4 regions of the Nocardioides dokdonensis FR1436 genome follow, and region 3 is predicted to be linked to each of the others. Evidence: predicted binding sites of a transcription regulator. Region 3 holds the regulator's gene; each other region holds the start of a gene.
The links. The regulator LexA, encoded in region 3, represses DNA repair genes until DNA is damaged. The targets are predictions, from matches to a motif close to TCGAACANNTGTTCGA.

Region 1 (3,200 bases), 1.1 Mb from region 3:
CTGGGCGCTCTCCCAGGGCTCCCCACCCAGGTCGGCGAAGTCGCGGCCCAGGCTCCACGGGACGTACTCGTGGGGCATCCACTCGTCGGCCAGGCCCAGGTGCCGGTTGAGGTTGTCCGCCACCGTCGGCTCGAGCTCGGCAAGGAGTTGGCCACTCTCGAGTCTCGTCATGCCTTCCGTCGTACCACCGCAGTAGCCCGGGGTCCAGAGCCTGACAGACACTGCCTTCGAACGCCGAGGGTCGAGCAGACGAGGGGAAGCTCAGGACCTGAGCTCGAGCGTGCCGTGCCGGGTGACGGCGTAGACCTGCCCGGTGGGGCTGGTCCAGAGGTAGTCGCCGTGCTCGGTGCGCTCGTAGCTCCACGCGTCGATGGTCTTGGCGCGGTGGTGGTGGCGGCAGGCCGGCGCGAGGTTGCCTGGATGGGTCTGGCCGGGTGGGCCGCCGTCGTCGGGGTGGACGTAGGGCTCGATGTGGTCGAGGTCGCAGCGGCTGGCGGGGACGTCGCAGAACGGGAAGACGCAGTGGGTGTCGCGGCGGGTGACCAGCTCGTGCATCCACCGGGGCGGGTCGTGGGCGTCGACGGAGTCGGTGCGGGCCATGTCCAGGACCGGGAGCACGCTGACCTGGGCGCCGGCGAGCCAGTCGCGGATCTTGGCCAGCGTCGCGGGCCCCAGGCCCTGGACCGTGCCCACTCCACCTGCGGTGTCCGCGCTGTCGTGGTCGGTGAGGTCCTCGGCGCTGATGTCGATGTTGAGCCGGACCCGGGGGCGGGGCACACCGAGCCCGTCGAGGACTGCAGCCAGCGCCCGGATCTGGCGTACGCCGAGGCCGAGGTCCGGCTCGGCCTCGGGGCCGGTGGCGGGCTGGGTGGTGTCGAGGATCAGGTCGTGCAGCCGCTGCAACGTGGGGGTGTCACCGGTGATCGAGAGCCACGAGGTGCCGCCCCACTGTCCCGAGACCGAGGTGTCGGGGCGGTGGTGCTGCAGGCTCACGCCCCACGACTTCGTCTGCGACTCCTCCGCCTCCTCGAGCGTCTCGGGCTCGAAGAGCGCGACCGCCTCGGCCACCGCCCGGTCGATGCGGGTCGCACCGACCGAGTCCACGACCGGCGCCAGCGTCGCATCGACGTGCGCAGCAGCCTCGGGCGACAACGACTGGGTGGCCTTCGCGACCCGCCTGGCCCGCCACAAGGTGGACTCGAGCCGCTCGACCCGGGCATGGATCTGCGGCAGCCGGTGCCGCAGCTCCAGCGCATCGGCCATCAGCGCCGTGGTCGCGGCCGGCGACATCCGCATCGCCGCAGCCAGCGGCTCGGCGGCGAACTCCGCCACCGCCGGCACCCCCTCTCCACCGATCCAGGCGTCGCAGTCCCAGACCCGCTCCTGCTCGCCCCACGACAACCGGTGGTCGTCGTCGACCGCCACGTGCGTCTCGCACCAGCGCAGCACGACCCGCATCCGACGCCGCTCGGCCTTGCGGGACTCGGCCTCCGCCTCGTGCGCGAAGTCCAGCAACCAGTCACCCTCGAGGTCGTCGACCTCGAGAGGCTGCCCGTGGCTGTCGGTCTCGATCATGTACGCATTTTACTCGAACGCCAGTTCGAGGAGAAGGGCCTGGCGCGGATCTGTGGACAGGACCAAGGTCCCCTCGCTCCCTGCCCGGCGACCCCTGACGCAGGACCATCCGCACGGGCAGGATGGCGCCATGAACGCCACTTCGTTGACCACGCTCGGCCACGAACACCTCGCCAAGGCCGCGGGAGCCACCGCCGGCCGCAGCGCCGTGACCATGCACGGCGGCCAGGGCCACTCGCTGCGCCAGACCCTGATCGCCCTCACTGCCGGACACCGTCTCGGTGAGCACGAGAGCCCCGGCGAGGCCACCCTGCAGGTCATCCACGGGACCGTGGTCCTGCACGCCGGCGACGACCAGGTCGAGGCGCGCACCGGGGACCACGTGGTGATCCCGCCGGTCCGCCACGACCTCGAGGCCCTCCAGGACGCCGTCGTCCTGCTCACCGTCTCCCTCTCCGGCTGACCTCCGACGAGGCCCCCAGACCGACCCGTCTGGACAGCTCTCCACATTTCACCCTGGACGCCGTGCGAGATGCCTCAACTTCCTGCACCCTTCACGCCGAGCAGGCACCATCGTCTCGACGCCGTCGCCCACAACGTCCCGGTGGTCGCGGTCCTGGGCGCTCTCCCGGCCGTCTCCGGCGTGTCCCCGCCGGAGACGGGTCAGAGCGCCTGCCCGGCACGGCCGACAGACCTCACGAACGACACAGCAGTCACATACGTCCCAGCAGTCACAGGGCGGACTACCGTGACCTCGTGCCGACGACCTCCGCCCTGCGCGCCGCCGCGGCGGCGACCACCGCCACCCTCGCGCTGACCCTCGCACCCACGAGCACGGCCGCCGCCCCTCGCGAGGTCTCGAGCGTCTCCGCAGCCCCCTCCAGCCAGGTGTCGACGAGCCAGGGGTCGACCAGCCAGGGGTCGACCAGCCGGGGCGCGAACGACCAGGTGTGGGGCCGGAAGTCGAATGGCAAGAAGAAGCGGACCCACCGGCCGCGCAGCTGGTCCCGCCTGACGACCTACCGGCGCGCGGTCCTCGAGGGGTGTCGCCCGCCGAAGAGCCACGGCTTCCGGCGCATCGTGCTGCGGCTGCGCAACGCCCACGACAAGCGGTTGCGTCGCGCCGAGGTCTCGTTCAAGGACCGCGCGTACTCGCTCCCGTGGAACGGTGGCGCACGCAGCCCGTGGGTGCGCCCGGGGCGCGCCACGCCGCTGGCCCGGGTCTCGACCACGGGTCGCCTGGTCACCCAGCGGGTCCGGGTGCGCCTGCGGACTCCTCACGACGCCAGTCCGGTGCGCTCGCTGCGCTGGACCCAGATCCCGCCCTGCGAGCGGTCCCGGCGCCGCTGAGCATCCTCACAGCGGGATGAGGCTGGAGCTGGGCAGCCACTCCTGCACCAGGCCCCACGAGCCGGGCCGCACATGAGCGGCGTACACCACCAGGCCCTGCCAGCCGTCCGGGCCCTGTCGCCACTCCAGCAGGAGCCCCGGCCGCTTCTCCCCCTCCGCGTCGAGGGGGTCGCCCACCCAGCAGTGCCGGGCCGGGCACGGGGACGTCGGGGTACGACGCGCAGGCGCGGCCGCGGGCGGCCGGTCGCTGCGGCGACGCTCACCGAGCGGCACCC
Region 2 (3,200 bases), 190 kb from region 3:
CTCGAAGGTGCCGAAACCGGCGATGCTCACGCGCTCGCCCTTGGCCACAGCCGACACGATCGCCGACAGAGCGGCGTCCACGGCGCGCTCAGCGTCGGCACCGGTCAGGCCGGTCTCCTTGGCCACGGTCTCGCGAAGCTCTCCCTTGTTCATGCAGTTCTCCTTCATCATGTTGCTCGTCTTGGGGTCCGTCGTTCACCGCACCCTAACCAGCAAACACCGTCAAACCGCCACCTGACGGGGGTGAGCCGAGAATTTCTCACTCCTCAGTCGGGTGGCACGACACCTTCGCGCAGCCGTCGGACCTCCTCCTCGAGCACCAGGACCCGGGCGATACCGGCCAGGTTCAAGCCCTCGGCGAGCAGCTGGCGGATGCGGTGCAGGACCTCGATGTCGGCCTCGCTGTAGAGCCGAGTGCCGCCGCCGGTGCGCTCCGGGGTGAGCAGGCCGCGCCTTTCGTAGACGCGCAGGTTCTGCACCTCCATGCGCACCATGTCGGCCGCCACCGAGATCGCGAACACGCCTCGCCCTCGCCCGCTCATCCGCCACCTCCGCCACACCGGTGCTGACTTCTCAGCCACTTCTCAGTCTTCGGGCTTGATTCTGACCTAGATGCCGAGTTACAACAAACCTGTATCCATTGATACAGATCGGCGGACTTACGCAGACCGCCACCCACTCACTCCACCACCCTTCGACGAGCAAGGAGGAAGCCATGCTGCTGCGCACCACCGACCCCTTCCGCGACCTCGACCGCCTCACCCAGCAGCTGCTGGGCACCACCAACCGGCCCGTCACCATGGCGATGGACGCCTGGCGCCAGGGCGACCAGTTCATCATCGAGCTGGACCTGCCCGGCGTGAACCGCGACAGCATCGACCTCGACGTCGAGCGCAACGTCCTCACCGTGCGGGCCGAGCGCGTGAGCCCCAACGGCGACTGGGAGCGACTCGCCTCCGAGCGGCCGACCGGCGCCTTCAGCCGCCAGCTCGTGCTCGGCGACAACCTCGACCTCGAGCGCATCGAGGCGACGTACGACGACGGCGTGCTGCGCCTGCTCGTGCCGGTCGCCGAGAAGGCCAAGCCCCGCAAGATCCAGGTCGGCTCCACCTCGCCCGAGCGCGAGACCCAGGCGATCGAGAGCTGATCAGCCCCACCGACCCTTCTCGAGAGGCGGCCCCACCCACGGCGGGGGGGCCGCCTCTCAGCGGGTCCGCGACCCTCCACCACCTCATCCACAGACTCGAACTGGTGTTCGACAACTGGTCCCGGCGGTGGGAGAATAGGGCCATGACGCTGCTCCAGCACCCCACCGCCGACCGGGCCGACGCCCCGGCGACCGGGGTGCGTGCGAGCAGTAGTGCGAGCCCTGACACGGCCGGGAGCTGGGCCGGCGTGCTGGCCGGGGTGCTGGCCGCCCGGGAGGCCATGGCCACCGCCCGGACCACGCGCCTGGAAGCCACACCTGAGGACGACCTCGCACCCCTGCTGCAACAGCTCTCCGCCCTCGAGGCCGAAGCCGCCGCACTCACCGGCCAGGTCCTCGCCGAGGCCGAACGACGCCACGTCGCCGACCACGCCGCCGCCACCGGCACCGACGCCTGGGCCGCCGCCCTGACCGGGGAGACCCGCGAGGTGCACGCCGGCGGGGTCCGCATCGCCGCCCTGCTCGGCGAGAAGTACCACCACGCCCGCACCGCCTACGCCACCGGCGCCATCACCACCCGCCAGGTCCGCATCATCGTCAACGCCGCCGAACAGGCGCCCCTCGAGACCACTCCTGAGCAGCTCGCCGTCGCCGAGGAGATCCTCGTGGGCAAGGCCACCGGCATCGGCACCCGATCAGGGCGCCCGATGAACGCCAAACGACTGCGCCAAGCAGCCCGCCGGATGCTCGAGGTCATCGACCGCGACCTCGCCGACCGCCACGAAGCCATCATGCTCGGACGCGAATCCCGCCGCGCCAAGCACGAGACCTACCTCGCCCTGCACGACAACGGCGACGGCACCTACTCCGGCAAGTTCACGATCCCCGAGCTCCACGGCTCCCTGCTGCGCACCGCCCTCGAGACCCTCTCCGCACCCCGACGACTCAACAAGGCCCGCACCGGCCCCGACGGGGAACACATCTCCGGCCACGACCGCTCCGCCCCCACCGGAGAAGGCCACGGCCTCTCCGGCTGGGAGCTCGCAGGCCACGCCCTGTGCGAGCTCATCGAGCACCTGCCCACCGACGGCTGGACCGGCGCCAACGCCATCACCCTCCTGGTCACCATGACCGCCGACGACCTCACCCGCGACCTCGCCGCCACCGGCGACCTCGACCCCACCACCTGGCCCGACTGGAAAGGCCCAGCCGAGAGCGGCACCGCGAAGCTCGACACCGGCACCCGCACCGCCGCCGGCGACCTGCGCCGCCTCGCCTGCGAAGCAGGACTCGTCCCCGCCATCCTCAACTCGGAGTCAGCGCCACTCGACCTCGGCCGCACCCGACGACTGCACACCCACCACCAACGAAAAGCACTCGCCCTGACCCACGACACCTGCGCCATCGACACCTGCCAGAGACCCTTCGCCTGGACCGAGATCCACCACCTCATCCCCTGGTCCCACCACGGCGACACCGACCTCGACCTCGCCATCCCCCTCTGCTCCTGGCACCACCACCGCACCCACGACCCCACCTGGCAGCTACGACACCACCCCGACCGCGGCTGGGAACTCACCCGCCGGCGCCGAGCCCCGCGCTGACGCCGAGCTCCGGGGTGCGCCGCAACGCAGAACGGCCGCCCCCGAGGGGGCGGCCGTCCGTGGGAGCTCAATCAGCGATCAGGCTGCGCGGGGCAGGCTGGGGACACCCGGGAGCTCGGGCAGGCCGCCGCCGAACAGGTCGCAGAGCTGCTGCGGGAGACCCGCGTCGCACAGCGGCTGCAGGGGGCTGTCACCGCCGCCACCGGGAGCACCCGGGACGTCCGGCAGGCCGGGGAGGTCGGGCATGCCGCCGGAGGCGGCGTCGCAGATCGCCTGGGGCAGACCGGCGTCGCACAGGGCCTGGATCGGGCTCTCGCCGCCCGGACCGGCGGGACCGGTCGCGGCGTCGCACAGGGCCTGGGGCAGACCGGCGTCGCAGAGCGCCTGGATCGGGCTGTCACCGCTGCCGTCGCCGCTGCCGCCACCGGGCAGGCTCGGGAACGCGTCGC
Region 3 (3,200 bases):
TGAGGCCGCACCGTGCCGCACTCATCGGGGCCGAGCTCCACCGGAGACAGCGCGAGGGGCGGGCCCACCTGGGCCCGCCCCTCGCTTCCCCTGGTTTCGCCGGCCGGGGTCGAGGCGACCGGCGAAAATCGTGGGCGGCCGCAGCCGCCAGTGCCCCGCAGGGCCGTCGAGCAGCCTCAGCTGGTCGGGACCCGCAGCCGCTGACCGGTGACCACCAGGCCACCGTCGAGGGCGTTGAGCGTCTGGATGTGCTGGATCATCTCGCGCACGTCGTCACCCTGGGCCCGCTCCGTGGCGATGGCCCACAGGGTGTCGCCGGTGCCGACGGTGATCACCTCGGTCGGCGGGGGCGTGCCCTTCTCGCTGGTGGCCATCGAGCCGCCGGCCAGGAGGACGCCGGCCAGGACCACCAGCACCAGCGCGAGGCCCAGGACGACCAGGCGACCGCGACGGGTCAACCGGACCGGGCCGGGCGTCGTACGCGTCTGGACGGGGTGCTGGGTCTGCATGGGGAACTGGGCGATGGTGCTCATGGTGACCTCCTGGGGAAGGGGGTGGTCGTTGTCGTGATCGGTCGAGGTGATGTCTACAGACGGCCACCGACAGTCCCGGTCGAGAAGCTCCTCGACCAGGTGTTCGATCGAACACATGAGCGAGACTAGATCAGGTGTTCGAGGGAATGCAAGAGGGTGCGCGAACAATTGTTCGAGGCCTGTCGACGGGGGTTACCAGCCACACCCACCGGGCCGCGGTCCGACACGCCGTTCGAACAGATGTTTGAAGTTGCCCGCCCTGCGGCGCTACCGTGTCCTCACGACCATCCGAGCGGACACCCCGGCTCGGGCCTCGCGCACGAAAGGCACACGATGGCGACCAAGGACGGCGTCCCCCGCAAGCGGAAGGTCGCGGAGCTGCCCGACGGGCCCCCCGACGCGACCGGCCTCACCCCACGCCAGGTCAAGGTGCTCGGCTGCATCAAGGAGGCCATCGAGACCCGCGGCTACCCGCCGAGCATGCGCGAGATCGGCCAGGCCGTCGGCCTGACCAGTACCTCGAGCGTCTCCCACCAGCTGAAGGTGCTCGAGGAGAAGGGCTTCCTCAAGCGCGACGCGCACCGGCCCCGCGCGCTCGAGGTCTTCCTGCCCGAGCTGATGGCGCGTCGCCGCGCGATCTCCTCGGCCGACGACAGCTCGGTCGACGAGACCGACGTCGGCAACACCATGCCGGCCGCCACCTACGTCCCGGTCGTGGGTCGCATCGCCGCCGGTGGTCCGATCCTGGCCGAGGAGCGCGTCGAGGACGTCTTCCCGCTGCCCAAGCAGCTCGTGGGCGACGGCACCCTCTTCCTGCTCGAGGTCTCCGGCGACTCGATGATCGACGCCGCCATCTGCGACGGCGACTACGTGGTGATCCGCCAGGAGCAGACCGCAAGCAACGGCCAGATCGTGGCCGCCCTGATCGGCGACGAGGCCACCGTCAAGACCTTCCAGCGCAAGGACGGCAAGGTCTGGCTGCTGCCGCACAACGACGCCTACGAGCCCATCGACGGCACCCACGCCTCGATCCTCGGCGTCGTCACCGCGGTGCTGCGCAGCCTCTAGGGACAGCCTCTGGGGGCAGCCCCTGAGCCCCGCACCTGTCGCACCGTCGAACCGACGGTGAACACTCGGCGTCCGAACCCCCGTCCGCGTCACGCGGACGGGGGTTCGTCGTTGGATGAGGCGTGACCCCACCGCAGATCCCCTCCCCTGCCGCTCCCTCCCCCACCGGGCCCGTCCGCGACGCCGAGCGCGACCGCCTGGCCGCCCTGGGGCGGCGTACGGTCCTCGCCGTCGGGGCCGGCAGCGCCGCCGTGGCCGCCGGCAGCGGCGCACTCACCGCGCCCGCTGCCCGCGCGGCCAGCGCCCGGCACGACGTCTTCGCGCACGGCGTCGCCTCCGGCGACCCGCTGCCGCACGCGGTGCTGATCTGGACCCGGGTCACCCCCACCCGGGCCGCACAGCCCGGCTCCGGGAAGGGCCCGCGGCTGGGGGTGCGCTGGGAGGTCGCCACCGACCGCCGCTTCCGCCGTGTCGTGCGCCGCGGCCGCTTCGCGACCAGCGCCGCGCGCGACCACACCGTCAAGCTCGACGTCACCGGCCTCCAACCGGAGACGACCTACTACTACCGCTTCGTCGCCCGCGGGCAGCGCAGCCCGGTCGGCACCACCCGCACCGCCCCCGCCAAGCGCGCCACCCCCGCCAACCTGCGCCTGGGCGTGGTCTCCTGCGCCAACCTGCAGGCCGGCTGGTTCAGCGCCTACCGCCACCTCGCGGCGCGCCGCGACCTGCACGCGGTGCTGCACCTGGGCGACTACTTCTACGAGTACGGCCCCGGCGAGTACGGGATGGGTCGCGACAACGTCGACGTGCGCCCGCACGACCCGCCGCACGAGGTCGTCACGCTCAGCGACTACCGGCGCCGGCACGCGCAGTACAAGACCGACCCGGACCTGCAGGCGCTGCACGCGGCGCACGCCTGGATCGTGACCTGGGACGATCACGAGGTCACCAACGACCAGTGGAAGGCAGGCGCGGAGAACCACGACGACACCGAGGGCGACTACCGCCGACGGCGCGCCCGCGCCCACCGCGCGTACGACGAGTGGATGCCGGTGCGCATGGACGGCACCGCCTCGCTGGGCGACGGGGCGCGGCTCTACCGGCGCCTGCGCTTCGGCGACCTGGCCGAGATCAGCATGCTCGACCTGCGCACCTACCGCTCCGAGCAGGTCGCGACCCCGATCATCGACTCGGAGATCAACGACCCCTCGCGCTCGATCACCGGCAAGCGGCAGATGGAGTGGCTCAAGGACTCCCTGACCCGCGGCAACCACGCGCCGCAGTGGAAGATCATCGGCAACCCGGTGATGATCGCCCCGGTCACCTTCGCCGACCTGCCCAACGAGCTCGTCGACCCGGTCAACGACGTCACCGGGCTGCTGCCGCAGGACGGCTCGCCCTACAACGTCGACCAGTGGGACGGCTACACCGCCGATCGCCGCGAGGTCTTCGCCCACCTCGACGACCACCAGGTCAAGGACGTGGTGTTCGTGACCGGCGACATCCACTCCGGCTGGGCCAACGACCTGCCGCTGGACACCTCGGCCTACCCGGTGCTCGGCGACTCGGTCGCGGTGGAGTTCGTGTGCTCCTCGGTCA
Region 4 (3,200 bases), 1.5 Mb from region 3:
CGGCGTAGAGCGCGGCGCGGACGTCGTCGACGAGGTCACCGTCGACCTCGCCCGCGGCCTGGTCGCTCCCGAAGGCCTCCCGGGCGGCGGCGCGGATCACCTCGTGGCCCGACAGGCTGCGCGCGAAGGTCGCCTCGGCGATGCCCGTCACCGGCACCCCGAGGTCCAGGGCGCTCTGGACCGTCCACCGGCCCGTCCCCTTCTGCTCCGCGGCGTCGGCCACGACGTCGACGAACGGCCGACCGGTCTGGGCGTCGGTGTGGGCGAGCACGTCGGCGGTCATCTCGATGAGGAAGCTCTCGAGGTCGCCCTGGTTCCACTCGGCGAAGACCGCGGCGGCGGCGTCCGGCTCGAGGCCCGCGAGGTGGCGCAGCAGGTCGAAGGACTCCGCGATCAGCTGCATGTCGGCGTACTCGATGCCGTTGTGCACCATCTTCACGAAGTGCCCGGCGGCGTCGGGGCCCACGTGGGCGGCGCAGGGGGTGCCGTCGACGCGGGCGGCGATCGACTCGACGACGGGACCGAGGTTCGTGTAGGCGTGCTCGGAGCCGCCGACCATGATGGAGGGGCCCTCGAGCGCCCCCTCCTCGCCGCCGGAGACGCCCATGCCGACGAAGTGCAGGCCGTCCTCCTCCAGCGCCTGCTGCCGGCGCCGGGTGTGGTCGGGGTGGGCGTTGCCGGCGTCGACGACGATGTCACCCTCGTCGAGCAGGGGGACCAGCTCGTCGATCACCGCGTCGGTGCCCTCGCCGGCCTTGACCATCACGATGATGGTGCGCGGGCGCTGCACCGCGGCGACGAGCTCCTCGAGGCTGTCGCAGCCCACGAAGTCACCCTCGTGGCCGAACTCCTCGAGCAGTGCGTCCTTCCGGGCGGTGGTGCGGTTGTGCACCGCGATGGTGTGTCCCTGCCGGGCGATGTTGCGGGCCAGGTTGCGCCCCATCACCGCCAGGCCGGTGAGAGCGATGGTCGCGCGCGGTGAGGTCTGCATGACCTCACCCAACCCGGCACCGTCGGGAGACCGGCCACCCGAAGGGGTGGTCCGCCGGTGCCTGGGACTCAGAAGACGTTGAAGGGGCGGAACTGCACCGAGAGCCGCGGCCCGGCGTGGGCCACCTTCGGCACGGCGTGCTCCCAGGTGCGCTGGCAGCTGCCGCCCATCACCAGCAGGTCGCCGTGGCCGGTCTCGAAGACCCGGGCGTCGCCGCCGCCGCGCGGGCGCAGGTGCAGCCTGCGGGGGTCGCCGACCGAGACGATCGCGACCATCGTGTCCTGCGTGCTGCCGCGCCCGATGGTGTCGCCGTGCCAGGCCACCGAGTCGCGCCCGTCGCGGTAGTAGCAGCAGCCCGCCGTCCGGAACGGCTCGCCGAGCTCGGGCAGGTAGTGCTCGCTGAGCGCCTCACGGGCCTCGGTCAGCACCGGGTGCGGCAGCTCCTCGCCGATCATGTACGTGTGCAGCAGCCGCGGCACGTCCACGAGCCGGTCGTACATCTGGCGCCGCTCGGCCCGCCACGGGACCTGCTCGACCAGGGTGCTCAGCACGTCGTCGGCCTGCGGCAGCCACGAGCGTCGTACGTCGACCCAGGCCCCGGCGCCGAGGTGGTGCCGCTCGGTGGTGGACAGGGCGTCGACGAGACCGGGCACCCCGCTCGGGGGCGCCTCGAAGAGCGTGGTCTGGAAGTCCATGGCGCCACTCTACGCCCGTCCCTCGAACGCACGTTCGACGCATGTCGGCGTGTCCCACGCCGGCCCACTTCCCGCAAACGGCGTACGGGGGCCTCCGGACCTGTCTAGTCTGCCTGGCGTGGACGACGTGATGGCCCCCCCGGTCGGACGTGCTCTCAAGCACGTACAGGTGCGCGAGTACGTGCGTGGGCTGGTCACGGGCAGTGCGCCGGGTTCGCCCGCGCCGTCCGAGCGCGAGCTGGTGCAGCGCTTCGGCGTGGCCCGGATGACGGTGCGCCAGGCCATGGACGCCCTGGTGGTCGAGGGGCTGCTCGAGCGGATCCCCGGGCGCGGCACCTTCGTGGCGCGTCCCCGTCGAGCCCCCAGCAAGATCACCGGGTTCACCGAGGAGATGGCGCGCCGCGGGATGCTCGCGGAGTCCCAGACCCTGTTGGCGCGCCGCGAGCAGGCCGGCCCCGGCGTGGCCCGCGCCCTGTCCCTGACCGAGGGCGACGCGGTCGTGCACTGGCGCCGGCTGCGCCGCGCCGACGGTGTGCCGATGTGTCTCGAGGACGCCTACCTCAACGAGGTCCTGCTGCCCGGGTTCCTGCAGTCCGGGATGCCCACCAGCCTCTACGACTCGCTCGCCGCCCGCGGGCTGCGCCCGACCTGGGCGGAGGACTCCATCACCGCAGACAAGGCCACCCCCGAGGAGGCCGGCCTGCTGGAGGTCGAGCCGTCCAGCGTCGTGCTGCGCCACTCGCGCCGTGCCGTGTCGGGCGAGAAGGTCGTCGAGGTCTCGCGCACCGTCTACCGCGCCGACCGGTTCACGCTGTGGGTCCAGCTGGGCCAGGGCTGCTGAGCGCACCCAGCCCGCCCAGCGCAGCGACCGGCGTCCCGGACTCCTCGCACACCCAGGTGGGGTCCGGTCCGCCCAGGTCGGGGTGGATGTAGAGCGCGTGCTCGGGCCCGTCCTCGCAGCCCAGGCACAGCGGCCAGCGCCCGGCCTGCTCGAGCAGCGCGTCCTGCACGTCCTGGGCGACCAGCCCGGCGACGTAGACGACCCCCTCGGGCCACTGCTCGGCCCACCAGGTGCGGCTCGAGACGGCGTCCTCGAGCGCGGAGACCGCTCCCGGGGTCGCGTGCCCGCGCGCGTGGAGGTCGGCCAGCACCCGGGCCCTGGCATCGAACAGCTCGGCATCGGTCACGTCTCCATTGTCCCGGCCCGGACAAGGGGACGCGGCGTCGCCCGTAGGCTGGCCCGCGTGGGCATCCTGATCGACCCGCCGAACGCGGCCGGGCACGGACGGCTCTGGTCGCACCTGGCCAGCGACGCGTCGTACGAGGAGCTGCACGACTTCGCGCGCACGCTGGGCATCCCCGCCAAGGGCTTCGACCGGGACCACTACGACGTCCCCTCGGAGTGGTACGCCGACATGGTCGCGGCCGGGGCCGAGCCGGTCACCAGCCGCGAGCTGGTGGCGCGGCTGCTGGGTGCCGGCCTGCGCCGTCGCAAGGGTGCGGCGCCCGGCTGA

Region 1: I601_RS14555 (HNH endonuclease signature motif containing protein) is a predicted target of LexA. The motif match lies at 1,589-1,604, and genes of this name have one in related genera.
Region 2: I601_RS08555 (HNH endonuclease signature motif containing protein) is a predicted target of LexA. The motif match lies at 1,244-1,259, and genes of this name have one in related genera.
Region 4: I601_RS02500 (alpha-ketoglutarate-dependent dioxygenase AlkB) is a predicted target of LexA. The motif match lies at 1,709-1,724, and genes of this name have one in related genera.

The regions. Positions count from the first base shown of each region.
Region 1 is NZ_CP015079.1:3,082,159-3,085,358, reverse strand. It holds gene I601_RS14560 (acyl-ACP desaturase) at 1-171, opposite strand, end outside; gene I601_RS14555 (HNH endonuclease signature motif containing protein) at 262-1,575, opposite strand; gene I601_RS14550 (cupin domain-containing protein) at 1,706-2,038, shown strand; gene I601_RS14545 (hypothetical protein) at 2,332-2,925, shown strand; gene I601_RS14540 (hypothetical protein) at 2,932-3,200, opposite strand, start outside.
Region 2 is NZ_CP015079.1:1,807,078-1,810,277, reverse strand. It holds gene I601_RS08570 (HU family DNA-binding protein) at 1-168, opposite strand, end outside; gene I601_RS08565 (MerR family transcriptional regulator) at 267-521, opposite strand; gene I601_RS08560 (Hsp20/alpha crystallin family protein) at 716-1,147, shown strand; gene I601_RS08555 (HNH endonuclease signature motif containing protein) at 1,291-2,751, shown strand; gene I601_RS08550 (hypothetical protein) at 2,830-3,200, opposite strand, start outside.
Region 3 is NZ_CP015079.1:1,995,212-1,998,411, reverse strand. It holds gene I601_RS09420 (hypothetical protein) at 1-3, shown strand, start outside; gene I601_RS09415 (LysM peptidoglycan-binding domain-containing protein) at 177-533, opposite strand; gene lexA (transcriptional repressor LexA) at 867-1,601, shown strand; gene I601_RS09405 (alkaline phosphatase D family protein) at 1,724-3,200, shown strand, end outside.
Region 4 is NZ_CP015079.1:516,929-520,128, reverse strand. It holds gene gndA (NADP-dependent phosphogluconate dehydrogenase) at 1-991, opposite strand, end outside; gene I601_RS02500 (alpha-ketoglutarate-dependent dioxygenase AlkB) at 1,060-1,686, opposite strand; gene I601_RS02495 (GntR family transcriptional regulator) at 1,805-2,527, shown strand; gene I601_RS02490 (hypothetical protein) at 2,493-2,873, opposite strand; gene I601_RS02485 (DUF4031 domain-containing protein) at 2,931-3,200, shown strand.